Regions from separate parts of the Paenibacillus sp. FSL R7-0179 genome, predicted to be linked through region 1. Evidence: predicted binding sites of a transcription regulator. Region 1 holds the regulator's gene; each other region holds the start of a gene.

Evidence for each region. The regulator Rex, encoded in region 1, represses fermentation and respiration genes when NADH is low (regulators of the CRP and FNR family bind a similar motif). The targets are predictions, from matches to a motif close to TTGTGAAATATTTCACAA.
Region 2: the regulator Rex is predicted to act here: its motif matches at 2,016-2,033, upstream of MKX63_RS21175 (flavocytochrome c).
Region 3: the regulator Rex is predicted to act here: its motif matches at 1,063-1,080, upstream of MKX63_RS19230 (FAD:protein FMN transferase).
Region 4: the regulator Rex is predicted to act here: its motif matches at 2,662-2,679, upstream of pflB (formate C-acetyltransferase).

The regions. Positions count from the first base shown of each region.
Region 1 is NZ_JBBOCC010000001.1:3,741,229-3,749,376, forward strand. Features, by position in the region: gene panB (3-methyl-2-oxobutanoate hydroxymethyltransferase) at 1-197, shown strand, start outside; gene panC (pantoate--beta-alanine ligase) at 199-1,089, shown strand; gene panD (aspartate 1-decarboxylase) at 1,082-1,465, shown strand; gene MKX63_RS16500 (tetratricopeptide repeat protein) at 1,580-2,218, shown strand; gene dinG (ATP-dependent DNA helicase DinG) at 2,334-5,195, shown strand; gene MKX63_RS16510 (redox-sensing transcriptional repressor Rex) at 5,335-5,985, shown strand; gene MKX63_RS16515 (amidohydrolase) at 5,975-7,276, shown strand; gene MKX63_RS16520 (cell wall elongation regulator TseB-like domain-containing protein) at 7,306-7,827, shown strand; gene MKX63_RS16525 (aminoglycoside adenylyltransferase domain-containing protein) at 8,111-8,148, shown strand, end outside.
Region 2 is NZ_JBBOCC010000002.1:1,068,852-1,076,999, reverse strand. Features, by position in the region: gene dcuS (DcuS/MalK family sensor histidine kinase) at 1-13, opposite strand, end outside; gene MKX63_RS21180 (FMN-binding protein) at 179-538, opposite strand; gene MKX63_RS21175 (flavocytochrome c) at 564-1,994, opposite strand; gene MKX63_RS21170 (hypothetical protein) at 2,179-2,637, shown strand; gene MKX63_RS21165 (response regulator) at 2,765-3,484, opposite strand; gene MKX63_RS21160 (hypothetical protein) at 3,718-4,266, opposite strand; gene MKX63_RS21155 (RHS repeat-associated core domain-containing protein) at 4,263-8,148, opposite strand, start outside.
Region 3 is NZ_JBBOCC010000002.1:580,999-589,146, forward strand. Features, by position in the region: gene MKX63_RS19230 (FAD:protein FMN transferase) at 1-939, opposite strand, end outside; gene MKX63_RS19235 (TetR/AcrR family transcriptional regulator) at 1,103-1,675, shown strand; gene MKX63_RS19240 (hypothetical protein) at 1,696-1,821, shown strand; gene MKX63_RS19245 (SGNH/GDSL hydrolase family protein) at 1,876-3,630, shown strand; gene MKX63_RS19250 (glycosyltransferase family A protein) at 3,762-4,694, opposite strand; gene MKX63_RS19255 (DsbA family oxidoreductase) at 4,926-5,651, shown strand; gene MKX63_RS19260 (oleate hydratase) at 5,917-7,497, opposite strand; gene MKX63_RS19265 (TetR/AcrR family transcriptional regulator) at 7,659-8,148, opposite strand, start outside.
Region 4 is NZ_JBBOCC010000001.1:3,502,502-3,510,649, reverse strand. Features, by position in the region: gene pflA (pyruvate formate-lyase-activating protein) at 1-190, opposite strand, end outside; gene pflB (formate C-acetyltransferase) at 312-2,573, opposite strand; gene adhE (bifunctional acetaldehyde-CoA/alcohol dehydrogenase) at 2,835-5,456, opposite strand; gene MKX63_RS15310 (GNAT family N-acetyltransferase) at 5,933-6,457, opposite strand; gene MKX63_RS15305 (alpha/beta hydrolase) at 6,447-7,277, opposite strand; gene MKX63_RS15300 (Crp/Fnr family transcriptional regulator) at 7,703-8,148, shown strand, end outside.

The DNA of each region.
Region 1 (8,148 bases):
TGCGGTATGCCTCTCCTTACCGGGAGAAAAAATTCGTCAAAACCTACGCCGATGTAGGCTCCCTGATCCGCGAAGGCATCACCAGCTATGTTCAGGAAGTGAAGAACCGCTCGTTCCCTGCCGAGGAGCATGTGTTTAGCGCGGACGAGACTGTTCTGGAATCTTTATACGGCAATGCCGGCAAAGGAGCGAAATAAAATGAGAGTGATCCGAACGATTGCTGAACTGCGCGAAGCGCTTGAATATATGCGTGAAGGGGGCCATGGCCCTGTTGGTTTTGTGCCCACCATGGGATATCTGCACGAAGGACATGCCAGCCTGCTGCGTAAGGCAGGGGAGAAGAGCGGCACGGTGGTGATGAGTATTTTCGTCAATCCGCTGCAGTTTGGACCGAATGAGGATTTTGCTTCCTATCCGCGGGATGAACAGCGGGATCTGGAGCTGGCTGAACGTGAAGGTGCGGATTTGGTGTTCATCCCCAGTGTAGAAGAGATGTATCCGCAGCCGATTCGTACAGGCGTAACGGTCTCCTCGCTTACGTCGCAGCTCTGCGGCGCTTCGCGTCCAGGACATTTTGACGGAGTAACTACAGTGGTCAGCAAGCTGTTCCATATTGTGCAGCCGGATTATGCCTTCTTCGGACTGAAGGATGCCCAGCAGGTAGCTGTTCTCCGCCGGATGGTGTCAGACCTTAACATGAATGTGGACATTATCGCCTGTCCTATTGTGCGCGAGGAAGACGGGCTGGCGCTTAGCTCCCGCAATGTCTATCTGAGCAGCGAGGAGCGCAGACAGGCGCTGGTATTGTCTCGTTCCCTGCGCGAGGTGCGCCAAGCTATGGAAGAGGGCAGCATTCGTACGGTAAATGAAGCTCGGGCACTGCTGGTCTCGGTCATTTCTGCATCGCCGCTCGCAGTGATTGATTATGCAGAAATTCTAACCTTCCCTGATCTGGAAGAGCTGGAAGGCGGCAGCAGGCTGACGGATGCGGGCGGAGAGGTTATAATGGCTCTGGCCGTGAAGTTCGGCAGAACCCGTCTGATTGATAATAATGTATTTATTCCTAAGGAGGCACACGCTTTTGTTTAGACATATGATGAAATCCAAGATCCACCGGGCAACAGTCACTGAAGCCAATCTCAATTATGTGGGCAGCATTACCATTGATGAGGATCTGATGGAAGCTGCAGACTTGCTGGAGAATGAAAAGGTGCAGATCGTGGACAACAATAACGGCTCCCGCCTGGAGACTTATGTCATTCCGGGTCCGCGCGGCAGCGGCGTCATTTGTCTGAATGGGGCGGCGGCGCGTCTGGTACAGCCCGGAGATACCGTAATTATTATTTCCTACGCTGTGGTGTCCTCTGAAGAGCTGGCAGCGCATAAGCCGACGGTGGTGTTCGTAGATGAAGGCAACAAGCCGGTGAAGCTGGCGGATCATGAGATTCACGCCACAATTGCCTGAAGTCCGCGCTTTGAGCCATGTAATCAATGGCAGGGATGAAGACCCCCGTACTTGCTGATAATGAACTTAGGCAAGCTTAAGCTGACTTCATTATCAGTAAGGGTGGGATGTCCGGTGTTTCAACATTTATTTGCTGAGATGAACAAGATGCTCCAGGAGATCAAAACCGACTATCCTACTGCGGAGGGTGCCCGCCGAAGCGATCTTTTATCCAAGTATAATATGCTCCACCGAATCAGTGATACTGTAATGGATGAGTGGCTGCTCTTCGCCGAGAAGCTGAGCGAGTTCCGGGAACAGGCCGATTTCCAGACTCCGCCGGAGGAATTGCCGGAGGAGGAAGCGCCCGAGCTTGCGATGGATGCTTTTGTCAGGGGCCAGGGCTATTACAAGCTGCTGATGTACCGCAAGTGCATTGAACAGTTCAGGGAGGTTACGGCTAAGTATCCGGACAGCCTCGCTGCCCGCCTGTATTTGGCTATGGCTTATCTGCAGGAGGGAGAAGGCGACACCGCCTGGGGACATCTGAACCACATGCTGGGCCTGATCCGTGAAGTGAAGCTGAAGGCAATGATCTATAATGCGCTGGGCTGTATCCGGGCTTCCCAGGAACGCTTCAATGAAGCCAGTGAGCTGTTCAGCCTGTCTCTGCTGCATGACCCGGATCTGCCGGAGCCGAATGTGAATCTGGAGGTATGCCGCAGGCGGGGCGGGAAGCTGGAGTTTGGCCATCAGCTGGTTTCGCTATTATAACTTATCCTCGGTTTCTTTAGGCGATGCGTCCCGTTTCCCGGGGTGTGCATCGCCTTTTTTCGTAACTTCTGTTATGCTGATAAAGAGTCTCAAGTGAAAGGGAATAGAACTTATAATGAAATTTGCCGTGCTTGATTTTGAAACTACGGGAACCCAATCTGTGGGAGAGATCATCCAGGTTGGCCTTGCCATTATAGAAGAAGACGGGACGATCTCCCGGGTGTATGGTTCCTACGTCAAGCCCGGAGCGCCAATTCCTCCTTTTATTACGGGCCTGACCGGAATTACAGACAGCGATGTACAGGATGCGCCGGAGCTTGATGAGATGATGATGGAGCTGGTGCCGCTGCTGGATGATGTGGTCCTTGTCGGACACAATGTAGCGTTTGATTTTCATTTTTTGCAGAATGCGCTGGACCGCTGCGGCTACCTGCCGTTTCAGGGGCGGATTCTGGATACGATCGATTTTCTCAAAATATGCTTTCCCTCGCTGAGCACCTATCAGTTAGGTGCGGTAAGCAGCCATTTCGGCATTACGCATGACCGTCCCCATCAGGCGGACAGTGATGCGCTTGCCACGGCTATTGTGCTGCTCAAATGTCTGGAAGAGCTGCACAGTCTGCCGCTGCTGACCATTCAGCGGCTGAATGAGCTGTTCGCAGACGAAGACAGTGATTTGGCCTGGTATTTCGACGGTCTGCTGCGGGAGCGGGAGATGGAGACCTTTCAGCCGGAAGGAGAGCTGAGCTTCTACCGCCAGCTTGCGCTGGCTGTGGGGGACTGGGCGGAGCTGGCTACGCCCCGGGAGGAAGGAAGCGTCAATCCGCTGGATAATATTACCTTTGAAGAGTATATGGAAGAGGTAACCCTGCGGCTGAAGGCTGTTCTTCCCCAGTATGAGAGCCGTGAAGCCCAGGAGCTGATGATCCATGAGGTCATTACAGCGCTTGAGCAGGACAAGCATCTGCTGATTGAAGCGGGAACCGGCACCGGTAAATCGCTGGGTTATTTGCTTCCGGCCATCTACCATAGTGTGAAAAGTGATCAGAAGGTGATGGTCAGCACTCATACCATTAACCTTCAGGACCAGCTGCGTGAGCGGGATATTCCGCTCTTGACCAGCGTTGTGCCGTTCCCGTTCAAGGCCTCCATCTTTAAGGGAAGAGGGCACTATTTGTGTCTTCGCAAGTTCGAGCATAGAATGAACAAAAAGGACTTTACAAGTCCAAGAGAAGAGGCCCTTACCGCTGCACAAATGCTCGTATGGCTGACCCAGACGACAACCGGCGATGATGAGGAGCTTAACTTAAGCGGACGGGGCGGCGATTTCTGGGAGACTGTAGCCAGTGATACCGACTCCTGCCTGGGACGCGCCTGTCCCTGGTTCCGCAAATGCTATTATCACCGCGCCAAGCATGAAGCCGGGATCTCCGATGTTGTGGTCACCAATCACTCCAAGCTGTTCGCAGATGTCAAAGCGGGGCATCAGCTTCTTCCTGCTTATGACCACCTTGTTATTGATGAAGCCCATCATTTGGAGGATATTGCCGGTAAGCATCTTGGTATGCAGATGAAATATTTCACATTCGCCCATACCCTCACCCGTCTCTACAAGGATAGCCGGAGCGGGCAGCTGCCTGCCCTCCGTCAGAGTCTGCAGTCTTCAGGCAGTGAGCAGGCCTCCGAATGGAGCGGTGTGATCGACCGGATCTACCCCGATCTTCTGACGGTGAAGGAATCCTGGGATGCGCTCAGCGACCGGCTCTTCAGCCTGCTGCCCGAGCGCAGCGATGCCGGAGCCGGTGAAGCAGGCCAGCTGGTGGCGCGCCTGCAGCCGGGCAAGAAGCCGAAGGATTGGGAGGAGCTGGCCGCCCTTGAGAATACACTGAACCTCAGTCTAAGCGACATTATCCGCAAGGGTGACAAAATGCTCAGTGAGATGCGTGACACGGACAGCCAATCCTCCTCGGACAGTCTTGTGACTGATATCGGCGGGTTATTCAAGGATCTGGCATCCATTAGAGAGCAGATCCGCTTTTTCATGAGTCTGAACGATGAGAATATCGTGTATTGGCTGGAGGGAAGCGGTAATTATAAGGGGAAGTCTCTGCAAATGTATGCTGTTCCCGTTGATGTCAGTACCCAGCTCAGGGAGCTGTTCTTCGACAAGAAGAAGAGTATCATCCTGACCTCGGCCACCTTATCCGTGGATAAGTCCTTCCAGTTTATGATCGATAACCTGGGTCTTGGTGAAGCTGCGGAGCAGGGTCGTCTGATGACAGCGCTGCTTCCGTCACCGTTCAAATACAGGGAGCAGGCTCTGCTGGTTATTCCCCGCGACTTCCCGAGCGTCAAGGGAAGCATAGGGGATGCCCGCTTTGTGGACACCCTCGTTCACTCTCTTGCCGAGACTGCTGTAACCACGCGGGGGCGGATGCTGGTGTTGTTCACCTCCTATAAGATGCTTCGGCAGGTCTATGATCCGCTGAAGGAGGCGCTTGCCTCCCAGGATATCGCGGTGCTCGGACAAGGTGTGGAAGGCGGCAGCCGGAGCAAGCTGATCCGCCGCTTCCAGGACAGCCCGGCCTCGGTCCTGCTGGGTACCAGCAGTTTCTGGGAAGGGGTGGATATCCCCGGAGAAGCATTGACCTGTCTGGCGATTGTCAGACTGCCGTTCCAGCCGCCGAATCACCCGCTGGCAGAAGCGAAGTCGGAGCTGCTTCAGGCACAGAAGAAGAACCCGTTCATGAAGCTGTCCGTGCCGCAGGCTGTCATCCGCTTCAAGCAGGGCTTCGGGCGGCTGGTCCGCACGGCGCAGGACCGGGGCATCGTAATTGTGTACGATACCAGAGTCATTGAATCGCATTACGGAAAGTACTTCCTGTATTCACTCCCCGGTCCCAAGATGGAGCATATGCTCACCGAGCAGATGGTCCCGAGAATTGCCGAATGGCTGGAGGACGGCGGGGTTTCCTAATTCATCTGCTATTGCTATTATTAATAAGTCATGATAAACCTGAAGATCCGTTCCCGCCCTGTCCTGCCGCTCCGGCAGGCGGGGGGGCACGGTTGCTATAATTGTAAGGGTCTAACACAACTTTTAAGGAGGAGAATACATGAAATCGGATAAAATATCGGAGGCCGTCGTGCGCAGGCTCCCAGTGTACCTGCGTTTCCTGAACGATCTCCAAAAACGTGAAATTTCCACAGTCTCTTCTCAGGAGCTGGGCCAGAAGCTTGATCTGAATCCCGCCCAGATCCGTAAGGACCTCGCTTATTTCGGTGATTTCGGCCGAAAGGGCATCGGCTACGATGTATCCTATCTGATTGAGAAGATCCGCCATATTCTCAAGCTTGATCAGCAAATTAATGTTGCACTGGTTGGAGCCGGTAATCTCGGTCATGCCTTGTCTAACTATAACGCTTACTTGAAGGATACGATGAAGATTACTGCGATCTTCGATGCCTACCCGCCGAAGGTGGGCCAGCAGATCAACTCGCTGGTTGTGCAGCCGATGGAGGAGCTGAGCGATACCATCCGCTCCCAGGGCATCCGGATCGGGATTATTACCGTACCTGACAGCGAAGCCCAGAATGTAGCTGATATTCTTGTGGACTCCGGCATCGAGGCGATTCTGAACTTCGCACCGGTTATTCTCAAGACGCCTGCCAATATCCGGATTCATGCCGCAGATTTCACCACAGATCTGCAGAGCCTGGCCTATTATTTGCATGATGGAAAGGATGAGGCTGAAGATGAGCAGTAAGATCACGATAATCAAGAACGGGCACTTTCTGGTTCCGGGCAGCGATAAGCCGGTTCTGAGCGGGTATATGACCCTGGCGAATGATCTGATTACTTACATAGGTGAAGCTGAGCCGGTAGTGGAGGCTGGCGCCCAGGTCGTAGACGGCAGCCGTCTGCTGTTCATGCCGGGACTGGTCAATACCCATGGACATACGGCCATGTCGCTGCTGCGCGGATACGGCGATGATATGGTGCTTCAGACTTGGCTGCAGGAGAAGATGTGGCCGATGGAAGAGAAATTCACTGGTGATGATGTATATTGGGGAACCTCTTTGTCCGTGCTGGAAATGCTGAAGGGCGGCACAACCACCTTCCTCGATATGTATGATCATATGGACCGTGTTGCGGAAGTAACAGAGCAATCCGGTATTCGAGCGGTGCTAATGCGCGGCGTGATTGGGCTGTGTCCGGAAGAGGTGCAGCAGGCGAAGCTCGCTGAAGCGGTTGCTTTTGCCCGTAACTGGCACGGCAAGGCTGACGGCAGAATCACTACCATGCTCTCGCCGCACGCCCCGTACACCTGTCCTCCAGAGTTTTTCATGAAGTTCGTGGAGGCTGCGCATGATCTGGATCTGCCGATGCATACCCATATGTCCGAGACGCGCCATGAAGTGGAGCAGAACGTGGCCGACTACGGTCTTCGTCCAGTCGCGCATCTGGAGAAGCTGGGAATGTTCACCCGTCCTTCGCTCATTGCCCACGGGGTTCATCTGAACGATGAGGAGATCGGGATTCTGGCCCGCTATAATGTTGGTGTGTCGCATAATCCCGGCAGTAACCTGAAGCTGGCCAGCGGGGTTGCACGTGTTCCTGAGCTGCTGAGAGCCGGGGTTAAGGTCTCCCTGGGTACAGACGGCGCTGCTAGTAACAATAACCTGGATATGTTTGAAGAGATGAGGCTGGCGGCTCTGATCCATAAAGGCGTAAGCGGTGATCCTACAGCCGTACCGGCTCCTGAGGCGCTGCTGATGGCTACGGAGTACGGGGCGCAGTCTGTTTTCCTGAGCGGGGTAGGCCGGCTTGCAGCAGGGATGAAGGCCGACTTCATCGCGCTGGATATTGATCAGCCTCATCTGCTGCCGCATACCGATCTGCTCTCCCATGCCGTCTATTCGGCAAGCGCCAAGGATGTAGAGCATGTATGGGTGAACGGCCAGCAGGTAGTGAAGCATGGACAATGCCTGACACTGGATGAAGAAGCTATCCGCCGCAAAGCACAGGAGACGTTCGAGAGCCTGCTTAAACGGTAATTCAGGGGAACGGGAAAGGAAACAGTGTGGTGAAGAAGAAGAGGAGAAAATGGATCTGGCTGGGGATTACCGTGGTGCTGCTCCTTCTGTTCGGACTAAGCCAGTTCTATGCCTACATTATGAAGGACCAGTGGAACGAGCGGAGTGAAGCCAAGGAGCTGGCCCGGGCGCGAGCCGGACTGACAGAGGTAACCAAGGCCCAGAAATCCGTCTGGAATGACAATGAGATCTACTGGGTGCTGACCGGTAAAAATGAAGCGGGGACCGAGCTGATGGTGTGGGTCCGTTTCACCTTGGAGGGCAAGCCTGCCGGAGGCGACAACGGCCTGTATGCCGAAGAGCTGAGCAAAGGCACCTCGGAAGAGAAGATGCGCGAAATCATAGCCGCACAGCTGCCGGACGTTAAGATTGAACGGCTGCTGCCCGGTGTATATAACGGGGAATATGCCTGGCAGCTATTTTACAAAAAAGACGGGCGATTCTATTACAACTTTTACCGCTTCAAGGATGGCAGCGCCATCGGTGAAGGGTACAGTCTGCCGAACCGTTAAGCTAAGGACTCAGCGGCAGAACTAAATTGCGGAGGAACAGATGATCTGTTCTTCCGTTTTTTTTGTATCCATCATGTTGAAAATAATCTGGAGCTGTTCTTGGACTGGTGGCAGACGGTCACGGGGCAACACCGCTGTATTGTCAGGGTATTCTTCTTGGGGCGGAACTGTGGCTAAATGGAGATATATGGTTTGAGATACATCGATGAATATACTTGAATTGATATACTGATTGTATACCTCGAATGCTATCGCCAACATACATAAATGTCTCTCAAGGAGGATGATTGAATTGGAAGTTTTAGCATATTTGGATCAGGC
Region 2 (8,148 bases), on a different contig from region 1:
TTTTCCTGGCCACTTGCGTGATGACCTCCCTTCGTATCCTATTCCCTTCGAACTATATTAGTTGAGCCTGAGTTTGTAAAGCTACTCCTCAGGATCGCTTCGTAGGGGATAGACGAATGAAGCAAGCCCAGCCGTTCTGCCGGAGACAGGAGGGCTGGGCTTGCTGATTGGATGATAGCTACTGCTTCTTGGCCTGTTCCAGCGCCTGGGTCACCGCTTCAATAATCCCGCCGCTGGAGCCGGAAGCCCCGGAGAGGGCGTCTACGCCTTCTGTGGTTTGCTTTTCAATAATTTCAGGAATTGTATTCTCCACAGCCGCATCGATCATCGCCTGCGTCTCCTTGTGCTCTTCTACGGTAATGGCGTCGATCTTCTCATCCTTGATTTCTACCGCCACTTTAATATCACTCTTGACTCCTTTGCCTGTTCCATCATATGTCCCGTCCACATACTTGCCGGAAGATGAAGAGCATCCCGCCGTAAGTACTGTAGCAGCCGCAAGGGCAGAGAACAGCAAGGTTTTTGTCCACTTCTGCATGAGTAATTCCTCCTTCTGAAAGTTCCTATTTCTTCAGTGCCTTCACAGCTTCATCTGCAGCAATCCGCCCGAAGGTGATGATGTCTGCCAAAGCATTACCACCCAGACGGTTCGCACCATGAACCCCGCCTGTAACTTCGCCTGCTGCATACAGTCCGGCAATGACCTGATCCTTGGTATCCAGCACCTGAGCCTGCGGATTAATCGCTACGCCGCCCATTGTATGGTGAATTCCTGGTGTTATCTGAATTGCATAGTACTTGCCTTGTTCAAAAGAAAGCTCCAGATCCGGCCGTTCAAACTCTGTATCCTTGCCGGAAGCAACGAAGCCATTATACGTATTCAGTGTATCCGCCAGTGCTTTGCCGTCTACCCCAATCTGGGCCGCCAATTCTTCAGGAGTCGCCGCTTCTTTGACCAGATCCATTCCAAAGTAGACTTCGGTCGCTTTCAGGTTCGCACGCAGCTCATCATTGAAGATCAGATAAGCCACCTTGCCCGGCTGGGCCAGAATATTCTGGGACACGACATCGCGGGTCAGCAGCTCATTCGTGAACCGTTTGCCGTCGGTGTTGACCAGAATTGCCCCGTCTCCGCGCACGCCTTCGGTGATCAGCACGCCTTGACCCGGGATAGTGGTCGGATGAATCTGAATCTCCTTCATGTCTACCAGCTTGGCGCCGATCTTCTCTGCCATCGTTGTACCATCGCCGGTTGCGCCCGGATGGTTAGTGGTGGAGAACCCTTCCAGCTTCGGCTGGTAGCCCTTGATCATCTCCATATTGGCTCCGAAGCCTCCGGCGGCCAGAATCACGGATTTGGCATTGATCGTGTACTCCTTGCCTTCCTTGTCGGTCACCTTCACTCCGGTAACTACACCTTCATCATTCTTGACGATCTCTTTGGCTGTCGTTTGCATTCTTACATCAATCTTCTCATCCTGCAGCTTCTTCTTCAGCGCAACGACGATGAAGTTCCCGGCCGCCTCGCCGCCCTTCGGACGGTGAATCCGGTTCACGCTTGCCCCGCCTGCGCGTCCCACTTCAGACAGCTCGGCTCCATTCTCCTTCAGCCACTCCACGGAAGCCGCCGCACCGTTCGTAAGCCTTCTGACCAGATCCGGGTTATTGAGATTCTTGCCGCCCTTCATAGTATCCTCGAAATGCAGCTCCGGACTGTCTGTGATACCAGCCGCTGCCTGATAAGGTGTTCCTGCCGCATTCAGCCCGCCTTCCGCACGGACGGTGTTGCCGCCAAGCATTGGCATTTTCTCAATCAGAATGACCTTGGCTCCCTGGCTATGTGCTTCAAGCGCTGCAGTCATCCCCGCTCCGCCGCCGCCGATAATTACGATGTCCGTAGACTCCCCTTTGGTGCTGTTACAGGCAGGCAATACCACCAGACTTGCCAGCAGCAACCCTTTGCTCAGCAGACTTCCCCATCTCTTTCTGTTCATTCTGTTCTCCTCCAATTGTCATTGTGCATATTTTCACAATCATCATAACCTGAAGGAGCCCCGACTAGAATATTTAGTAATTAAAGAAATGATAAAGTAAATAAAGGTAGTGAATTTGCTTGAATGTGGTTATAGATTTATAATTGGAGCTTATACAACCGTATCACTAGGAGGAGCAGAAACTATGGAAAAAAGCGAAAAATATTGGCTGGCCGGTGCTGTTCTGGCTGTAGCCGGTGTCTCCCTGATGAGCTACACTGCAAGCCGCTATACTTCATTTAAAAGAGTAGTTGCCCGAACCATCCGTCTGGAAGATATCGCTGCACTGGAAATTACCCGCCTGTCTTCTGTTCCCGGTGAACAGAAGGATATTGTGATCACCGAGCCGGAAGCGATTAAGCGGATCTACGATGATTTCTCCGGTGTCCGCCTGATGAAATCCGCCCGCAATGTGAGCACAGACAACAAGTACAGCTATTACCTTACCATCGTCCAGGCCGACCGGAAGCAGCGGTTCGACATTATTTTGAAGGGCAAGCATCACATGATTATCTATGACAATGACATGAACAACCCGCACCTGGTAGCCTATAAAATCATTAACGAGTTCAGTCCGCTGGCTCTGCAGCAGGCCTTCGATTGATTCTGCTCACGCTTATGTATGGCATAGCTTAATAACCTTCACAGCTAATGTGACGGCTATATGGAGTCATGGAACGCCTGAGGCAGCCTCGGGACACCGTGACTCCGTTTTATTTTATAGAGAAAGCTTATAGATATTTACGGATAAGTTCATGCCCTTCAGGTCTCACCTTATACATATACACCGGCCTGCCTACCGCCCCGTAGCTAAGCTCCATTTCCAGAATACCGGCCTCCGTCAGAAAAGCCAGATATTTGCGGACCGAGATCCGCGAGATGGGCGCATGACTGCTGATATCCTCCGTGGAGAATATCGGGCTCTCCAGCCGGTTAATCGTGCTCCAAATGCTCTCCAATGTGCCTTCGGCAAGTCCCTTGGGCAGCGGCAGGGCAGCGTTCTTCTCCTCTTCCGTCCCGAGCGAATGCCGCAGCAGCTTATCCAGCTGCTCCTGGCTGAGATGCTCCTTGTGCATCAGCTTATAATTTTCACGATACGCCGACAAGGCCGCCTGGAAGCGGGCAAACTCAAACGGCTTGATCAAATAATCCACGGCCCCGTTCTGCAGCGCCTTGCGGATGCTGGCATTGTCACTGGCGGCGGAAATCACAATGATATCCACCTTGCTCCCCTGCTCCCGCAGAGCAGAGAGCAGCTGCAGCCCGCTGACCCGCGGCATATATATATCCAGCAGCACCAGATCTACCTGCTCCTTCTCCAGCATAGTCATCGCTTCATCCCCTGTAGCGGCCCAGCCCGCATACTCAAAGCCCGCAACCTGCTCCAGATAATGCCGGTTAAACTTCGCCACCATCGGGTCATCCTCTACGATCAACACTCTAATGTTCATGGGTTCTCCTTGTCTTTTGTGCAATTACAACTATATATAACTACAACTAATATAACATTGCGGCGGGGACTTTTGGAGGGAGGTGTCTGGTTACTTGCTATTATGTGGAAAGATTACGTTGTTACTGTACTTCAATTGAAAAAGAAAATTAAATAGAATAACGGGTCGATTATAGTGGAAGACTATAATCAAACCCATTTAATGAATGCCTCTAAAAAAATTCACAACAATCGTTATTTATCTATTTCTAAAAGAATGACCGACACGTCACTTAAAGAAGTATCCGCCGTTAGTTCATTTTGCAATAAAGCCATCAATAACTTAGTTACTTTTGAAAAAATTGCTTCGCTAGAACCAACCAAACTGTGGGCACCACAAGCAAATGTAATCCTTCCTGAATAATGCCAATTTGATTTAATAGCAGTTTCCTTAGCAGAATTAAGAATAATCTCTGCATATTCAGAAGGAATACCTAAATAAATCTCCTCTTCCCTCATCTCTAATTCTGAATGGAACATAGAGTTGGAACTATCCCCTATTACGGTTTTTATTATTAACTCTGATGTTTGATTAGATATGAATTCAACACCCAAAAATGCATAGTATGAGCTATTACGAGGAAGTTTCAATTCCAAAGCCATTTTCTTATCCTCAGAAACTACTGGTTCAGATAGTTGCAATGTAACTTCTAGCTCTTGGACCTCTTGAATAGAGATTGAAGGCAACTCATCCTTCCATAAAACCATTTTTCTAAATTTACCTAAATCATTAAATATTTTCACTTTTCTAACCCCCAAAATTTATACCAGGAAGAATTGAATTCTTCAGGCATAGATTTAATAACATCAGGATGATATACACTAAATCGAGAAACTTTATATTTTTGCAAAACTAATTCATGAGCAGAATCATAGTCCATACCTTTTTTCATTTTTGTAAATTCAGAAACTTCATGCATGTAAAAACTAGCATCAGCTCCTGCCAATGATTTACCATTTTCCATAGCACTTTCTATCCGTTGTATCATAGCTTGATTAGGAGCATAGGGATCAAAAGTAGAAATATGGTTTTTCACGATATCAAGCCCTTTTTGTGATACGTTAATTTCCATCCCTTCTAGTTTCCCTAATCCTTTTTCCGTCGCTCCAGAGTAATTAGGATTATACGCTCCAGTTCTCCCTCCACCTTCATTGACAGGACCTATGCTCTTTTCAAGCTTATTGATACTACTTGAAGTACCTGTCTCCATCTCCTGCTGAAGAACTTGTCCAGATCTTTTCAGTTTACTATACAGCCCGTTAGGGCCACTCGACAACATCTCCTGAACAGTCTGATTCCCTACTGCTGCACTAGTTTGCTGTGCTGCTTTCTGGATCGTTTTACTTCCGGCTATTTCAACTGCATCCTTTACCACAGCTGCTGTGGCAGCTTTCCCTGCAATTTTTGCTGTTATTTTTTCGGTTACTTGGATAGCACCTTTAACGCTAGACTTAACAAATGCGGCTTCACCAAACGTAGCAACGTTAAGGAGCAAGTTGGCAGAACCTGCACTTCTTTGCAGGAACGTTTTGTCCTTCCCGAAAGCAAGCTTAGCATCGTCGCCTATCATTAGGTTAAACGTATTAACAACTAAGTTCTTCGCTCCATTTTTAATCGAATTAAATACAGAGCCGCTGCCCGAGCTCTTTGCAGCAGACTTAACAGGTACAGGATCTTTCTTAACAGATGTTTTAGCTGCCTGGACAACTTGTTCTTCTTTCTTTGCTTTTTTTAGATCTGCTGCCAAAACTGTATTTTGCTGCTGCAACTTTGATATTGCAGCGGCGGCTGCACTTCCTGCTGCTGATGGACGTGAGCTACTAGTTGAGCCACTTTTTGATGTTGCCGGCGGCTTTGTTACCGTGGCTGGTGGAGTTGCTTTATTATTATTTGCTGGCGCTGACGAAGCAGACTTCTTCAAATTCTGTGCAGGCTTCGTTGGTGCTGGCGGCTCTTGTTTTGGAGGCGGTGTGGACGCCTTCTGCTTAGCCAGAAACAGATGCTCTTGGCGGTCCGCAGCAGCGTCGTTTCGGTTGATCTGGCTTTGAATGGAGCTTGCCGTTGCTTTGTGGCCAGTCGGATCGATATACTGAATCGGATCATTATTGGCATAAGTGTAGAGATTGAGACTGAGCGGGTTATTGTCTTCCCCCCAGTAGCTGTCTTCTGACAGGAAACGCCCGATGTACGGATCGTAATAACGTGCCCGAAGGTAGTACAGCCCTGTCTCCCCATCATAATACTCTCCTGCATAACGGATGGATTCCGAATAGGACTCGATGCTTAGCACAGGATTACCAAAGACGTCGTAGTCATATTGGTTCTGTACTTCTCCTGCAGATGATACAGTTTGCACAACATCTCCGTGTCCATTGAACAAATAATAAGTATATGCCTTAGCCTGATTCATTCTGGCAATGTAGTTAATACCCCGGATGTAACGGACGCTGAGCTTGCTGCTTCCGTCCAGCTCCAGAATCACATGCTGACGGTCATATACATAATTCGTTTCCTTTGCTATATTCCCTGCTTTAGCACTGCTTACCGTTTTCTTTACCCGTAAGCCGTCTCCATTATAAACATAATCTACAGTTGTGCGATCTCCCGCCTTCACCTTGACAGCTTTCGTTAAACGGTTGAACCCGTCATAGACTTGAGTTACTTTTTCGATAAGACTATTAATTTCTTTAGTCTGTGCCTCGTAAGTGTCTCCCCCGGTAGACTGGTGCATTGCTGTTGTATGGGGCTGGGTATAGGCTGTCCGTTGGCTAAGCTCATTCCCGTTCTTATCAAAAAGATAATCTACAGTTTTGAGCAGCAACTCCTTCCCTGATGTATCGCTCATCCGCTCTTCAAGCTTCATCAACTGATTACTTGAAGAATACAGGTAGTCACTCTTCTTCAATTTATACTGAAGTGCTTGCTTGGTATCCGGGAAGATATAGCTGCTAGGCTGCAGCGAGGTATAGGTCTCCAGCATAGACTGCCGGTTTCCTGCCCTGTCATAGGCATAGACAGTCGTCTTTCCCGGTGCTTCTACCTGCTTAATATGGCCAGCATCATCGTAGCTGTATGCCGTTGATCCAAAACTATCTGTCTTGGTAATCTGCCGGCCAGCATCATCATAGGTATAACGGTAACTGGAGATCTCAGAACCATTGTTCCGTTTGTTTGTTAAGGTTAGCAGACGATTGTTCAGATCGTATGTATAGACCTCCTTGAGACCATCTTCATACTGTACCATCGTACGGTTGCCATTCTTATCATAGGAATAGGCAGTCTCTTTACCATCATAGTCTACAAAGGCCATCCGGCTGGACTTGTCATACTGGTAAGTTGTGGTGTAGCCCAAGGTGTCTGTCACCGATTCTACATTTCCAATTACATCGTAAGTGTATTTGATCTGAACCTTACTGTCTTTACTAATCTGGAGCAGCTGATTCTGGGAATTATAAGTGTAGCTATACGTTCCGCTCTCATCATTCATGCCCGTCCGATTTCCAGCTTCGTCATAGCTATAGTTAATTTTATCCCCAGTCTCTGCTACTCTCATCTCAGTTAACAGATTCTGATTACTATATAAATATAGTGTACTATTTCCCTGACGGTCGATCATACGCTGCTTGTTCAGTGCCAGATCATAGGTGTAACTGATGGTTGCATTGCCAGCATCCGTGACGGATTGCAGTACCCCAAAAGATCCATAGCGGTACTGGGTAACTTTACCTCTTCCGTCTTTCATGGACTGCTTGTTGCCCATACGGTCATAGCTATAGCTGATCTCCACATCCAGCGCATCAGTAACCTGAGTTAAACGTCCAGCATTATCATATTCATAACGAATAGAGTTGCCAAGAGCATCCGTTTTTTGAATAAGGTTACCGTAAATATTGTACTGATAAACAGTAGTGAAGTTACTTGTGCCATTTTTACTTGCTAATACCGGATCAATAACAGCAGTCACACGATTGCCTAAATCATAATGATAAATAATTCCATACCGGGAGCCATCGGTCTCTCCTGCCGCATAGCCTTTAGCATCAATGCTCTTGACCATATTGCCCTTCGCATCATAAATCTTCTTGCCGACTACTGTACCATATGGGTCAATGGTAAGAGATACTCTATTTAATTTGTCATAGGTGTATGACATACTGTAGCCCTTGGCATTGGTATCCGCGATTTTATTCCCTGCCAGATCATAAGCTGTTGTAAATTTGTTGCCTTCCGGGTCAGTAACTACAGTAACCCGGTTAACAGGATCATACGCATACTGTGTTACGAATCCCCTCTCATTCTTATCCGAAACTCTATTCCCTGCTGTATCATAGGCGAACTGTCTTACGAGCTCTGTTGAACCTTGAGCACGAATCACCTTTTCCACACGGTTCATAGCATCATAGGTATAATTTACAGTGTATGCCTTGCGGTTAGCTGAATCAGTGGACAAAAATCCGTTCGCTCTAGGATCTGCTTCTTGAATTTTGTTGCCTAGCACATCATAGCTGTAAGTTGTAATCTGCATGATTCTATCCGGATAGGTTGAATCCATTAGATTAGCTAGATTAGGCAGAGTTGAATAACCTTCAACACTGGCCTTATCCAGCCACCCGATCCGTTTCACC
Region 3 (8,148 bases), on a different contig from region 1:
GTCCGCGTCTGTCGCATTGGGGCTCATGATAGTGATACTCTTCAGCCCGTTTTGGGAAGGGAAGCCCGTGCGGGGGTCGAGGATATGGTGGTAACGCACCCCGTCCTGCATGAAGAAGCGCTCATACACCCCGGAAGCATCAATGACCTCATCGGTAATTTTAATCGTGCCGAGCTGGGTGCCCCGGCTCTGATCGGGGTCTTGCAAGCCGATATTCCACTGTGAACCGTTGGGTTTGTTGCCCAGGGCGATAATGCTGCTGCCCCCGAGATTGATCATCGCGCTGTTCAGGCCCTGGGCCTTGAGATAGTCGGCGATCCGGTCAGCCGCATAGCCCTTGCCGATTCCGCCCATGTCCAGCACCATGCCTTCTTTGGCTAACTTCACTGTCTTCGTGGCTTCATCTACGATAACATCCTTATAATTGACCAGGCTCCGCGCCTTGTCGATCGCTGCTTGGTCCGGTACACGTTCTCCGCCTTCACCGATGGCCCAGAGATCCACCAGCGGCCCGATGGTCGGATCATACAGCCCGTCCATTTCCTCGGCATACTTGAGGGAGAGCTTCACGATATCCAGCGTTTCATCAGATACGGCAACGGCTTCTTTGCCGGCTGCCCGATTCACTGCGTACAATTCACCGTTCGTTTTGGTGCGGCTGAACTCGATGTCCATCCGTTCCAGCATGGCCTGAATGTCGTCCATATTCTTCTGCTCCACTGTATCGCCGAACACCTTGATATTCACGACGGTGTCATAAATATAAAATGTCTGCTCCAGGGACTTCGTATCGCCGGTTCCGGTAGCAGCAGGGCTGTCTTCAGTCTTGTTGTTGCCTACTGTAAGCCAGATTACCACAGCCGCAGCGATAACAACGACGAGCGCGGCCAGAGTTACAACGGTTTTTTTGTTCTTAGATGTTTTTTTGATTTCAGACATATTCCACCATCCATACAATTAGTTTCGTGGTTGCATCTTTACTATCATACCCCAGAAAGAACGGCAATGGATACTCATTTGGTGACATTTTGTGCGAAAGCGCGGCTTGCCGAAGGGGGAGGCTTGTGATATTTTCAACATATAAAGTAAAGGAGCATGACCTATGTCTATTGACCGTAAAGCGTTAATTCTGCAGGCAGCAACTCTGTCCTTTGTACAATTCGGCTATAAAGCTACGACGATGGATCAGGTATCCAGAATCGCCAATGTGGGCAAGGGTACGATCTATACCTTTTTCAAAACGAAGGAAGAACTGTTCGAGGAAATTCTGGACAAGGCCACATCCGAATTAACATCGGTGATGAGCCGTGTGGCTGCGCAGCAAATTTCTTTCGTACATAAGCTGCTTCATCTGCTGGATTCCATTCTGGAGTTCCGCCTGGACCATGAGCTGTTCGTGAAGCTGGCCCAGGAGGTCCGGGATATCGGTACAGCCCAGGCGCTCGAAGGCGTGAAGCGGATGGAGGGCTACGCGCTGGACTTCCTGCAGCAGCAGATCGAGGAGGCCATCGGGAACGGAGAAGTGAAGGCCTGCGATGCCAGTGTGGCGGCGTTTATGATTCTGCGGATGTATCTGGCGCTGACCACGGAATGGAACAAATCCCATGTGCCGCTGGATCAGGACAAAATCAAAGAGCATATGATTCTGTTCATCTCCACCGGAATGCTGCAATAGTGGCAAACTAGCGAATTGTTGTGATAACTAAACAGAGCTTCAGGTTGTACGTTGAGCTGCTCCAGCCCCCGGGCTATAATGGATTCGTTAATGCAGACTATTATGGCGCAGCTGAAGTCAAGAGCGGGCATGGCGGCGGGGAATAGCTGTCCTGGTCCTGATGGGTGAGAGCGCCTTCAGACAAAGTGAGGCTGATGGATATGGAAGAGTATAGCAGTGGTACCGGGCTTGGCGGGCAGGAGGGTCCGGCGGCACCCCAAGATCCAGTGGAGCGCCGTGACGGCTTCTTCGTCATGTTCGAGACAGCAATCGAAGCGACTGCCCTGGCGGAGGGTAAGCCCTCGCAAGAGGTCTATCTGGAGGGTAATTATCTGATCGATAAGGCCAAATACATAGGCGGGGTTACGGATGAGCAGATGCTGGCGATGCTTAGGGACTGGACCGGCTTCCGCAAGCTGGTGCATAGCATTGGAGTGTCTGTGAAGACGGCGGAGGAAGGGGCTGCGGTCACTTTTCTCATGCAGAATTGGGGCAGAACCAGCAAGTATGAGACCGGCACGCAGCTGCGGGTCCCCTGCCCGGGCGATGGAACGGAAATCCTGGTGAAGCTGGAGGAGACAGAGTGGTCTGAGGAGGATGTGGCTCCCGGCAAATATGCCTTTGAGTTCAACAACGAGGGGGAACTGGCGACAGCGAGCATCGTTCTCTACCTGAATGACGGATACACGGCGCCTGAGCTGACAGCGGAACCTCCGGTAGACTTCGATTCGTCTGCTTACCGCGCGATGATTGCGAAGTCCCTGCTGCATGCGGGCAATAACCGGCGGCTGAAGCGGGCTATGGACAAAGCTGCGCGCGGCGAGGATGTGACGATTGCTTATATTGGCGGGTCCATCACACAGGGTGCAGGGGCCAAGCCGATCCATACAGAATGTTATGCTTATCAGTCGTACTTGAGGTTTAAGGAGCTGCTTTGCAAGGACGGTGGAGAGAATATTCATTTCATCAAGGCCGGGGTTGGCGGGACGCCCTCCGAGCTGGGGATGATCCGCTACGAGCGGGATGTGCTGAGGGATGGTGCAGCCGCTCCTGACATCGTAGTGGTGGAATTTGCTGTGAATGATGAAGGGGACGAGACGAAGGGCAACTGCTTCGAGAGCCTCTGTCTCAAAATCCTGTCTGCCGCAAACCAGCCAGCCGTCATCCTGCTGTTCAGTGTGTTCGTGAACGACTGGAACCTGCAGGACCGCCTCTCCCCGGTAGGCAGACGCTATAATCTCCCGATGGTCAGTATCAAAGATGTAGTAACAGAGCAGTTCCGGCTGAGTAAGGCCGAAGGAAATATCATCTCCAAGCGGCAATTCTTCTACGATATCTATCACCCTACGAATGACGGGCACCGCGTAATGGCGGACTCCCTGGGCTACCTGTTCTCCGAAACCGCCCGGGCGGGGATGGATGAAGAGGAAGAGGATACGCTGACGGGGGCGCCTGTGCTCGGCAATGATTTTGCCCAGGTCCGGCTGCTGGACCGCATAAGTGATCTGGGCAGCGCAGGTGCTGCAATTGCTATTGAAGCAGGCGGCTTCAACGGTACGGATGACGAACTGCAGCAGGTGGAGATGGATGACAACCCGTTCGGCACTCCGCAATTCCCGCATAACTGGATGCACACGGCTGCGTCCGGCGAGGATCGCTTCAGGCTGACAATCACCAGCAAGAATCTGATCCTGGTCTTCAAAGATTCGCGCAGCCCGGATGTGGGCAAGGCGGAGGTCTATGTGGACGGCAAGCTGGTGCTGACGGCAGATCCGCATGTGAATAGCTGGACGCATTGCAACGCTGTGATTCTGTACAAGAATGAGCAGAGCGAGCAGCATATGGTGGAGATCCGGATGGCGCCGGAGGATCAGGAGAAGTGCTTCACCATCCTGGGCTTTGGCTATTCGGCTTAAGAGCTAAGCGGGTAAAAGGGTGTCACCGGGGCAGCACGAAGCTGCTTCGGGGGCACCCTTTTTGTCCGGCCATGAACAGGACAGCGTCTCGGCTTGTGGTACAGAACTTCTGCGACAGCGCGGAAGCCGGCCTAGTCCAGCATGAATTCCCTGTATTTATTCTTGCGGGGATTAAGCACGAACAGAATGCCGCTGGCGTAGCCGGAGACGGCATTGAAGTTCCGCTTGAGCGTAGACTTGACGGTGAGGTAAGACAAGGTCCAGAGCAGAGCTGCATAATTTTTCACGGGTGCTTTGCGCAGATTCAGCAGATAATAATGATTGACTGCGGTCGCCCGGGCGACCCGGCCTGCCTTGTCGCGCGAGCTGGGCGATTCATGATGCATAATTTTCAGCTCCGGGTTAATCACCAGCTTGCCGTATCTGCTCGCCAGATGGCACATATAGATATCGTCCGCCACTGCATAGCTGGTCATCCAGGGGTACGGCTTCATATCCCGCAGAGCCGAGCTGCGGAAGGACATATTGCAGCCATGGAAGAAGTCCGTCTCAAAAATATTCTCCGTCTCCCCCCATAAGAGAAGAGATCCGGCCAGTGTGCTTGCCGACAGTCTGCCTGGTGACGCCGACATTTGACAGGTCAGCCTGCCGAGCAGCTTGCCCGATTTGCTGCTGGAGAGACCCTTGGCGATTCCGCCGACCCCGGCAATGGACGGATCTGAGGCGTAAGTATCGAGCATCCGGCGGATATAGAGCGGATCATCCAGCTCCGCATCGTCATCGAAGCTGAGCAGAATCTCCCCGTCGATGAGCCCGAGAGCCTCGTAGCGGGAGAGCCAGACACCGGGCTTGGTTTTGCGGTAATAACATAGACTGGCATCCGGAAGACGCCCGAGCACCTCACGGAAATACTCCAGCACCCGTTCTTCGATCTCACCGTCGTCCACAATCAGCAGTTCGATGGAGACATTCTCCAGTCCGGTTTGCGCGCCGATGGATTCAATGCAGAGGGTCAGATCGCTGATCCGGTTACGCGTGGGAATGACTATAGACAGGTCATGCATGCCGCTGACTCCTTTCGGGACGCCATAGACCGTCCGCTTTGTATTAAAGATGTTGCTCTAATTTTACCTGTCCGGCCGGGTGGACGTATATACCTCTTTCGTTTACTTTTCTCCGGGAAGCCGCAGGGAAGAGGGATGCGGGGCGTTCAGAAAGTTTGTTTGTAATTTTCGGTTTTTAACTATATAATAGTAAGTGAATTGCAAGTCCATTACCATTCAGGAGGAATACCCATGAGAATAGATATATGGTCTGATTATGCCTGCCCGTTCTGCTATATCGGCAAAAGACGGCTGGAGCACGCGCTGAGCCAATTCCCCGGCCGTGACCAGGTGGAGGTTGTGTTCCGCAGCTTCCAGCTGGACCCGAATGCACGCACCGATGAGACGAGAGATATTCATGAGCTGCTGGCCAGCAAATACGGCATGACCCGTGACAAGGCCAAGGAGATGAACGCACAACTGGCTGAGCAGGCGAAGGGTGTGGGTCTGGAGTTCAATTTCGATACGATTCAGTCCACGAATACCTTCGATGCTCACCGCTTGAGCCACTATGCCGCTACTCAGGGCAAGGCTGCGCAGATGACTGAACGGCTGCTGCGCGCATACTTCACAGATTCACTGAATGTGGGTGACCGCCAAGTGCTGGCTGAGCTGGCTGACGAGGCCGGACTGGATCAGGCCAAAGTGGCTGAGGTGCTCGACAGTGAGGCTTACGGCGACCGGGTCCAGGCTGACATTGAAGCTGCCCGGCAGCTGAACATCACCGGCGTTCCGTTCTTCGTCTTCAATAATAAGTACGCCGTATCCGGTGCACAGCCGGGTCCGGTCTTTACTGAAGTCCTGGATACGGTATGGGCGGAGGAACAGAAGGGTCCAGAGCTTCAAGTGGTCGGCCAGCCGAAAACCGGGGCTGCACCGTCTGCTGACGGCTGTGATGACGGTTCCTGCAGCATCTGATTGCGATCAGTGGCTGGCTTCAGGTAAGCGTTGCAGCGTTCTGCGCCGGGACGAACGAGTCTGGTTACGGACTACAGTTCCGCTAATTGCGCCAAAAGGCTATTTTAGGCGGCTTGCCGGACTCAGAGGGCGTTATGCATAGGTTTTGGAAGCGGAATTGCAGGATATTCGGGCCTACCTTGGCAAGTTTGCAACAAATGGACGCACGAAACCCCCGCCGCATGAAATTCATGCAGCGGGGGTTTTTATTAGCTGGATCATTCCGTTACCGGAACGAAGTCACCAGACTGGAGAACAGGGTGCGCACATCGTTCTGGTACGCATTGATCGGCTCTACCGGACGATTCACGCTGAACAGGGTGTAGACGGCGATGCGGGCGGCACGGACGGAGTATTCTTCTGTGAAAACAATATCGTCCGGGATCTCACAGTATTGGCCGATAAAGGCCAGATTGGTTGAGCCTTCAGGCACCACCCGCGGCCGGTCGCTGTTCAGGCGCGGCATGAACTGGGAGGTGATATACGGCATCATGCAGGGAATACAGTTGGCGGTAGCCATGATCTCTTCCTTATGCGCCTCGAAGTGCAGATGTCCGATCAGCTCCTCCATAATCTCCTCGCCGGTGCAGTCGCACATTTTTTTGTGCACATAATCGCCGACCTTGTCCGGGTACAGGCCATATCCCCAGAAGACCCTGACATGCTCCGGCTGGTTGCGGAAATGCGGCTGGAACGCCAGCACGACCGACATGAACCAACTGGAATCCTTGAACGTTACGAGTGCGCCGGTTCCGGCCCGGTTGCGGGTGAACTTCTCCATCAGGTCGAAGAACTTCGAGTCCTGGAAGGTCACCGTGAAGGATTCCCATTTGGATTCGTCTACATGATCGTCGAAGGAAGAGGGATTACCTAGCCCCGGCTTCTTCGCGGCGATCGTCTCCCACAGCTTCCAAGAGCTGCCCTTACCGTTCAGGCCGGGAGCGGAGGTCATCGATCCGAGGCTTGCGCCTTCGGTCATCGAGCCGTTCGTCACAATTACGCGGTCGCCTTCATGAACCTGGATCGTGTCCTCCACGCCCTCGCGGACCACCTTCATCGCTGTCACAGTAATGCCGTCGCCATCTTTGAATTCCAGATCGGTTACGGTACATTTCAAGGTGAAATCTACGCCCAGCGGCTCCAGATATTGATACAGCGGCAGAATGATGGAATCATATTGGTTGTATGGGGTACGGGTTACGCCTTCAAGCGTTTGAATTCTAGGGAACTCGTGCATGAAGCGGAGCATATAACGCTTGAACTCAACCGCACTATGCCAAGGCTGGAAGGCAAAGGTGGTTGCCCACATGTACCAGAAGTTCGTTGTGAAGAAATGCGGTCCGAACCAGTCGTTAATCCGCAAGGTGCCCATGGCTGGCTCCGGCGTCATGATCAGCTTGCCCAGGGCCAGGCGGTCTGCCATATCGAAGCCCATGGAGGTGACGTCCTCAACCTCACCCTTGCTGTTGATCAGCCGTGCCTGGCCGCGGGTCGGATTGGACTCGTCGAATTGAACGATTTCTTCCCGCAGCGTCATACCCGGCTGGTCAATGGACGGAATGGTACTTAATAGCTCCCACAGGTTCTCATAGGTCTCATCGTTCAGCATCCGGCCGCCGCGAATGACATATCCATGCTCTGCATCGCCGGCACCGTCATTGCTGCCGCCAAGGATCTTCATCTCTTCAATAATGTGAATGTTCTGTCCGGGAAAATTGCAGTCTCTAACCAGATAGGCCGCACCCGCAAGAGATGCAATGCCACCGCCTACGAAATATACCTGCTCGTTACCGTACTCTTTTTTCACTGATTACCGCCTCCATAGATTTGCTTGAATACTGGACCTGAACCGAGTGTAATCCAGTCCCGCTCTGGAGGGTATCATCAAAGCGCTTGATCTGTATAAAATTTGGACATATGGAACAAAGTGTAACATTTTTGGGGTAAAAAAAAGCCGGAGCCCTAAGGCTACGACAGAATATTCTCATATTTATGCAGTGCCTTCAGAAAGTTCCCTTCAATCAGGACGCTCAGCTTCTCAATCATCAGCCCCGGCGGCTCCTTCATCCCGTCCTGCATCCACTGAATGATTAGTCCGGTGAAGGCCAGTGTGTAAAAGTTGGCGATGAACCGCTTATCCGATGTCCCGACATTCAGCCCGGCGGCCAGCTCGTTGATGACGCCCATGACGAGATCATTCGTCACCTCATACAGATATGCGTCCAGATGCCTCCGTCCGAGGGAGTCCAAGGTGTTGCAGCAGAACGCCTTATTGTTCTCGATATAGCAGAATATCCGGTAGAATCCGTCAGTCCACGTACTGTAGCTGCGGTACTGGGCAATGCTCTCGACAGCCTCCGTCTTGTAGATCCAGCCCAGCAAATCATAGATATCCTGAAAATGATAATAAAAGGTCTGCCGGTTCACACCGCAATCCTCGACCAGATGCCGGACAGAG
Region 4 (8,148 bases), 240 kb from region 1:
TCAGGTAAGGCTCAATTTCCGCCAGCACTTGCTCGACGGTCATTTCCTTGCCTTCATTCAATTCCCATGTATCCGGGTTGTGGCAATACTGACACTTGAGCAGGCAGCCCTGCATAAAAAGCACGAAGCGGATACCCGGGCCATCCACCGTTCCAAAGGTTTCTAAAGAGTGGATATGTCCTTTAAGCATGAGATGTCATCCTTTCAAAAAAACTTAAAATTTTAACCACTTTCAGACAAGAGTGTACCGCCCTCTTGCAAGGGCGGCAGCTCTTTAGTTCATTTCAGTTCTTGCAGAACATGAACGTATCTTACATGGAATCGTGGAATGTACGGTTGATAACATCCATCTGTTGTTCACGGGTCAGCTTGATGAAGTTAACAGCATAGCCGGATACGCGAATGGTCAACTGTGGATAGTTCTCTGGATGATCCATAGCGTCGAGCAGCTGCTCACGGTTAAATACGTTAACGTTCAAGTGCTGAGCGTTATTGTGGAAATATCCGTCCATCATGAAGACCAGGTTGGACTTACGGGAATCTTCGTCTTTACCCAGTGCCTTAGGAACGATGGAGAAGGTATTCGAGATACCATCCTGTGCATCGGAGTAAGGAAGTTTGGCAACAGAGTTCAGGGATGCCAGGGCGCCCTTCTTGTCGCGTCCGTGCATTGGGTTAGCACCAGGAGCGAATGGTTCGCCTTTTTTACGTCCGTCAGGAGTAGTACCGGTCTTTTTACCATATACAACGTTCGAAGTGATAGTCAGTACCGATTGAGTAGGTACAGCGTCACGATATGTTTTGTTTTTGCGGATCATCGACATGAAGGTTTCAACCAGTTCAACTGCGATGCTGTCAACAGCGTCGTCGTTGTTACCGTAGCAAGGGAATTCACCCTCAGTTTCAAAGTCGATTGCGATGCCTTCTTCGTTACGGATTGGCTTAACCTTAGCGTATTTGATCGCGCTCAGGGAGTCAGCAGCAACGGACAGTCCGGCGATACCGCAAGCCATTGTACGCAGAATGTCGCGGTCATGCAGCGCCATTTCGATACGTTCGTAGGAATATTTGTCATGCATATAGTGAATGATGTTCAGCGTGTTGACATAAGTCTTAGCCAGCCATTCCATCATTGGTTTGAAACGTTTCATTACTTCATCATAATCCAGGTATTCAGAGGTGATCGCAGGATATTCAGGGCCTACCTGAACGCCGGATTTCTCATCTTTACCGCCATTGATCGCATACAGCAGAGCCTTAGCCAGGTTGGCACGGGCACCGAAGAACTGCATTTGCTTACCGATACGCATTGGGGATACGCAGCAGGCAATCGCATAATCTTCACCCCAGTATGGACGCATTACATCATCGTTCTCATATTGGATAGCGCTGGTCTCAATGGATACCTTGGCACAATATTTCTTGAAGCCTTCAGGAAGCTTCTCGGACCACAGTACAGTCAGGTTTGGTTCTGGAGCCGGTCCCAGATTGTACAGGGTATGCAGGAAGCGGAAGCTGTTCTTAGTTACGCGGGTCGTACCGTCTTCAGCCATACCACCGATGGATTCTGTAACCCAAGTCGGGTCACCGGAGAACAGGTCGTTATAGTCAGGCGTACGCAGGAATTTCACAATACGCAGCTTCATTACGAAATGGTCAACGATTTCTTGAGCTTGCTCTTCAGTCAGAGTACCTTCTTCAACGTCGCGTTGAACGTAGATATCAAGGAAGGAAGATACACGTCCCAGTGACATTGCCGCACCATTCTGTTCTTTAACAGCTGCCAGATAACCGAAGTATACCCATTGTGTAGCTTCTTTGAAGTTGACAGCCGGTTTGGAGATATCCATACCGTGAGCTGCAGCCATTTGTTTCAGTTCGCCCAGAGCACGCATTTGCTCGGACAGCTCTTCACGCAGACGGATAACATCTTCTGTCATGGAGTCTACTTCAAGCTCAGCCAGTTGCTGCTTCTTATCTTTGATCAGGAAATCAATACCATACAGAGCAATACGGCGGTAGTCGCCGATGATACGTCCGCGGCCATAAGCATCAGGAAGGCCTGTGATTACGCCGGATTTACGCACAGCTCTCATATCTGGTGTATATGCATCAAATACGCCTTGGTTATGCGTTTTGCGGATGTTCGTGAACATGTCAACGATATTCTGCGGAAGCTCGAAGCCGTAAGCCTTAGTAGCATCGATCATCATTTTGATACCGCCGAACGGTTGGATGGAACGTCTGAAAGGCGCATCAGTCTGAACGCCGACAATCTGTTCCTTGTCCTTGTCAATGTAACCAGGAGCATGGGATGTGATAGTGGAGACAGTATCGAGGGAAACGTCCCATACGCCGCCTCTTTCTCTTTCTTCCTTACTCAGCTGGGAGATAATCTTCCACAGTTCAGTAGTATTGCTGGTAGGACCTACGAGGAAATCTTCATTTCCTTCATAAGGCTTGATGTTCTTGGCAATAAAGTTATTAACGTCAACTTTCTTGGACCATGTACCTTTTGTGAAATTTCTCCAGCCAGACTTAACCTCTTGTACTTCTTTTTCAATTACCGACATGCTAAATCCCTCCATTTATATTTAGTATATTTGTAGAGATCGCGGGCTTGAAGGTTGATCCCGTGTCTCGTGATCCCATGAGCTATGGTTGTTATAAAATTCACAATCGCATCTTCATAACCGGGACCGTTGTTTATATAAACATTTTAGTTTATTTTCTGAAAAAGGACTGTGACAAATATCACTCTTTCGGTGATATTTGTCACTTCCATCCAGTCCCATATTAACCTTTAACCTTATTCTTTGTCAGGCAATCGTTACTTAGTTATCGAATTTTCCGTAGAATGCGTTGCGGTATACATCAGCAAGCTCGGATACCAGCGGCATTTTAGGGTTGGCAGTTGTACATTGGTCTTCAAATGCACGGTCAGCCAGATAGTCTACACGGGATTCGAAGTCCTTAGGATCGAAGCCAAGCGCCGAGAAGGATTCTTCGATACCGAGTTTTTTGTTCATATCGCGGATTGCATTGATCAGGCTTGTTACGCCTTCTTCGGTAGTGCGTGCAGGCAATCCCAGAATACGGGCAATCTCAGCATAGCGTTCGTCAGCTACAAAGTGAGAATATTTAGGGAACGAAGCGAACTTCGTAGGCTTCTTGGCATTGTAACGGATAACATGCGGCATCAGGATTGCATTGGTGCGGCCATGTGCGGTGTGATACTGTCCGCCCCATTTGTGCGCCAAGCTGTGGTTAATCCCCAGGAATGCATTGGCAAAAGCCATACCGGCAAGTGTCGATGCGTTGTGCATTTTCTCACGGGCCAGCTTGTCGCCTTGCAGTGCGGATTTCTCCAGCCACTGGAATACCAGTTGAATGGCTTTGATTGCCAGACCATCGGAATAGTCACTGGCCATTACTGATACATAAGCTTCAATAGCATGTGTCAATACGTCCATACCTGTATCGGCAACAGCGGTTTTAGGCAAGCTGTATACAAACTCAGGATCGATAATAGCTACGTCTGGAGTCAGCTCATAGTCAGCCAGCGGATACTTAGTATTATTCCCCGTTGTTTTATCTGTGATAACTGCGAACGAGGTTACTTCGGAACCTGTACCGGAAGTTGTAGGAATCGCAACGAATTTCGCTTTGTTGCCAAGCTTAGGGAATTTGTATACCCGTTTGCGGATATCCATGAACTTCTGCTTCAGACCATTGAAGTCTGCATCCGGATGTTCGTAGAACAGCCACATGCCCTTGGCAGCATCCATTGGGGAACCGCCCCCGAGTGCGATGATGCAGTCCGGCTGGAATCTGTTCATCATAGCTGTACCTTTTTCCACTGTAGTAGTCGACGGATCAGGTTCAACTTCCGAGAACACTTCGATTGCTACAGGAGTCTGGCGTTGACGCAGATAGTGCTCAACTCTTTCTACATATCCCAGCTTCACCATCACAGGGTCAGTGATAATAGCTACGCGTGTAATATCAGGCATTTTGGCCAGGTACTGAGTGGACCCCTTCTCGAAGTAAATCTTGTCAGGTACTTTAAACCATTGCATATTCACGGTACGACGGTTCACCCTTTTCACGTTGATCAGATTGATGGCAGTCACGTTCTGCGATACCGAGTTGCGTCCGTAAGATCCGCAGCCAAGTGTCAATGAAGGGATATTGGTGTTGTAAATATCGCCGATTGCGCCATGTGTAGATGGCGAGTTGACGAGAATACGTCCGGTCTGCAGACGGTTGGAGAACTTCATGATGACTTCTTCATTATTGGAATGGATAGCTGAGCTGTGGCCCATGCCGCCAAATTCAACGATTTGAGCTGCGCGTTCGATACCCTGGTCAGCATTCTTCACTTTGTAGCAAGCCAGAACCGGGCTCAGCTTCTCAGCAGACAATGGATATTTAGTACCTACGCCTTCAAGCTCAGCTACCAGGATCTTCGTTCCGGCCGGAACCTGAATGCCGCACATTTCAGCGATCTTCACAGCCGATTGGCCAACGATAGCCGGGTTAACCGCACATTTCTCTACGTTCATTGCGCCGCTGGTCAGCTTGGCAGCTTCTTCTTTGTTAACGAAGTAACAGCCGTTCGCAATCATTTTCTTCTTCACTTGATCGAAGATGGCTTCTTCAATGATGACTGCCTGCTCGGAAGCACAGATCATACCATTATCAAAAGTCTTCGACAGGATAAGGTCTGTTACAGCCTGATCAATGTCAGCACTCTTCTCAATGAAGGCAGGCACGTTACCAGGACCTACGCCGAGTGCCGGCTTGCCGCAGCTGTAAGCTGCCTTGACCATTGCCGATCCGCCGGTTGCCAGAATCAGTGCAACGTCCGGATTGTTCATCAATGCGTTTGTTTTGTCCATCGTAGGAAGCTCAATCCATTGGATGAAGTTCTCAGGTGCGCCGGCTGCTACGCCTGCATCATGCAGAATTTTGGCTGCTGCCGCACTGCACTCTTGCGCTGACGGGTGGAAACCGAATATAATAGGGTTACGTGTCTTAGCGGAAATCAAAGCTTTAAACATCGTGGTGGATGTTGGGTTGGTTACCGGTGTGATACCCATAATGATTCCGACTGGTTCAGCAATCTTCTGGAAGCTGTCATAAGCGTTATCCTCAATAACGCCTACAGTCTTGTCGTACTTAATTCCGTGCCAGATATATTCAGTGGAGAAGATGTTCTTCGTGATTTTGTCTTCGTATACTCCGCGTCCTGTTTCTTCAACTGCCAGTTTTGCCAGGTACATATGCTTGTCGAGTCCGGCCAGCGCCATTGCATGAACGATTGTGTTTGTCTGCTCTTGGTCCAGGCCCATGAACGCTTCGTGGGCTTTCTTTGCTTTATCCACCAAAACCTGAATATACTCTTCAGCGGTGGTTTGTTTCACTTGGGCGGCGACTTCGTTTTTAACTGCCATCTCCCTCGTCCTCCTGTCAATTTTTAGGTTGTTTCTTTCTATACATTTATCTTAGCACATCCTTTTCACCTTGTATAGTGAAATCTTTCACAAAGTTTAAAGTTTTTTTTGAGTTGTTTTCAAAGCGCTTTCATTCGATCATTTACCGGTATCTTTTCCATATTATATGTATTATTTAATTAATATTTGTCTAATCTGCGAACGCAATACGGCCAGTTGTAGCGTTGATGACCCATCTCAACCTTATGAAGCCGGGTGGGTTTCAGTAATTCTGCTCATGAATGCCAAGCCGTCACTTCGGCTCATCCGGCACTCTTCTATAGAATAACTCTGACAGGGTGAATATAAATATAAATCTCTTTATGTCCATTTGTATGGATTTTTTCTGCTAAATAAAAACCAGCCCACACAAACTTCCCGCGTTAGACTGGTTTTATAGTGTTTCATCCTGAGCATATTGCGCCGGACGGCTTATATTAGCTGTAAATCCCTCTAAAAACCGGAATTTCTTTCTCCATAATAAAATCATCCATGACGAATCCATTGCCGATATCCGCCATTTGCTCCCGTAGGATACGGAAGCCTTTTTTCTTATATACCACAATACTGGATTCGTTGTCACGATTGACTGTCAGCCAGATATGAGTCAGATTACGGTCCTCACACAGCTTCTCCAGGAAGGCCAACGCTTGACTGGCATAGCTGCGCCCCCTGTACTCCTTGCCGATATAGAACTTACTCAAAAAGAGCTTGCCATCTTCTTCTCTGGCCGACATATATCCGGCAATAGAGCCATCGCCATTATGGATCAAGTAATATTCGTAGCCCTGATGATGGATTTGATCCGTTATCGCGGGAGCCGATTGGAACTTTTCAATCATGTAATCAATCTGCTCGATGGTAATAATGGAGACATAATATTCTTGCCATATTTCTGCAGCCAATCGGGCAACCTCAGCGGTTTCTTCCGCTGTAGTCACTTGTAGAAATCTAAGCTCCATAATATGTACCCGCTTTTCCTGGGGCTCGGGTATACCCTTGCAATTGCAGCCATGAGCCACAGGCATCCGTCCAAGTCTTAGTGTGCGGCTCTTCAGGGGCTAGGCCCAGACCGTGTACGCCGTGTGCATAGATATGCAGATCGAATGGAACCTTATGACGGCTAAGCCCTGCAGCAAACAACAGGCTGTTCTCTACCGGGACATAATCATCATCCGAGGTATGCCAGAGGAACGTTGGCGGCGTGTCCGGGGTTACCTGGAACTCGCTGCTGAGCTTAAGCGACAACTCTGCACCGGGAACAGCTCCCAGCAGATTCTCCTTCGAGCCCTGATGTGTAACCCCTTCGGTCATCGAGATGACCGGGTAGCATAGAATCAGGCGGTCAGGACGGCTGGATAGCCGCTCCAATGGCTCCGGGTGATCAGGATTGCCCAGATCATAAGATACCCCGGCGGTAGAAGCGAGATGTCCACCTGCCGAGAAGCCCATAATGCCGAGACGGTCCGGGTCAATGCCGAATTCGTCCGCGCGGAAGCGGATCGTACGCAGCGCCCGTTGCGCATCCTGGAGCGCACTCGGGTATTGATAAGGCGCTACACGGTAGCGCAGTACGAAGGCGGAGATGCCCAGCGTATTCAGCCACTCCGCAACAGGACCGCCTTCATGGTCGGCTCGCATGGCGTACCCGCCTCCCGGACAGACCAGCACAGCAGCATTCCCCTTGCCTTCCACTAAATAAGGTGTAATCGCAGGCTGATCCTCTTCGCTGGTTCCCAGCGCTCCTGGCACCCCTTTAGGCCATAGCAACAACGTTTCCATTATCATCCCTCAAGCTTTCCTTCTATAAATAGAATAGATAATAGAGGAAAAAGTTCCTCAAGGGCCATTCTATCAAGCTCTTACAATTCATGCAATCCGGATATCACCAGATCCGCTGCAAGGCTGATGGATTGAACTTCAGGCATTTGTACGGACATCATTACCCTGCGGGAAACCAAAAAAGCAGCTCCCTCTCGAGAATTATCCAGAACAGAGGGGGAGCTGCTATAATATCCTATAACACAGGAACAGGAACTCTTTTCAGGGCAAAAACGTAAGCAATCTCACACAAATGAAGTGAAAATTATCACAATGTTAAAAATTCGACACTTTTAAGGGAAAATTTTTACCCATAAAGAGGAATTTCAAGGTATAATTAATTTAAAATTTACTGAAAAACTGAGGGAATAAAGGGGATGTCGATTATGATAAAGGAACATTATAATGTTATCGAAGCCCGCGGCAATACAAACTGTTTCTCCGAGCAGAACTTTAACCGCCTGCTGGTCACCATGAAGGAACGCGTAGTCCCTGAAGGATCACACCTGTTCTGGGAAGGCGATTTTTCGGATAAACTGTTTTATATCAAGCGTGGACGTGTGAAATTAACCAAATCTACAGACGAAGGCAAAGAACTGATTCTGTATATGTATCAGGCCGGCGACATGGTCGGTCAGGCTGACCCGTTCTTCAGCACGAAGCACAGCTTCACAGCCGAAGTCATTGAAGAGAGTGAAGTTGGCGTGATCGAGCAGAAGGATCTGGAGATTCTGATCTGCCAGCACTGTGACTTCGCCATCGACTTCATGAAGTGGATGGGGATTCATCACCGTCTCACCCAGACGAAATTCCGCGATCTGATGATGTACGG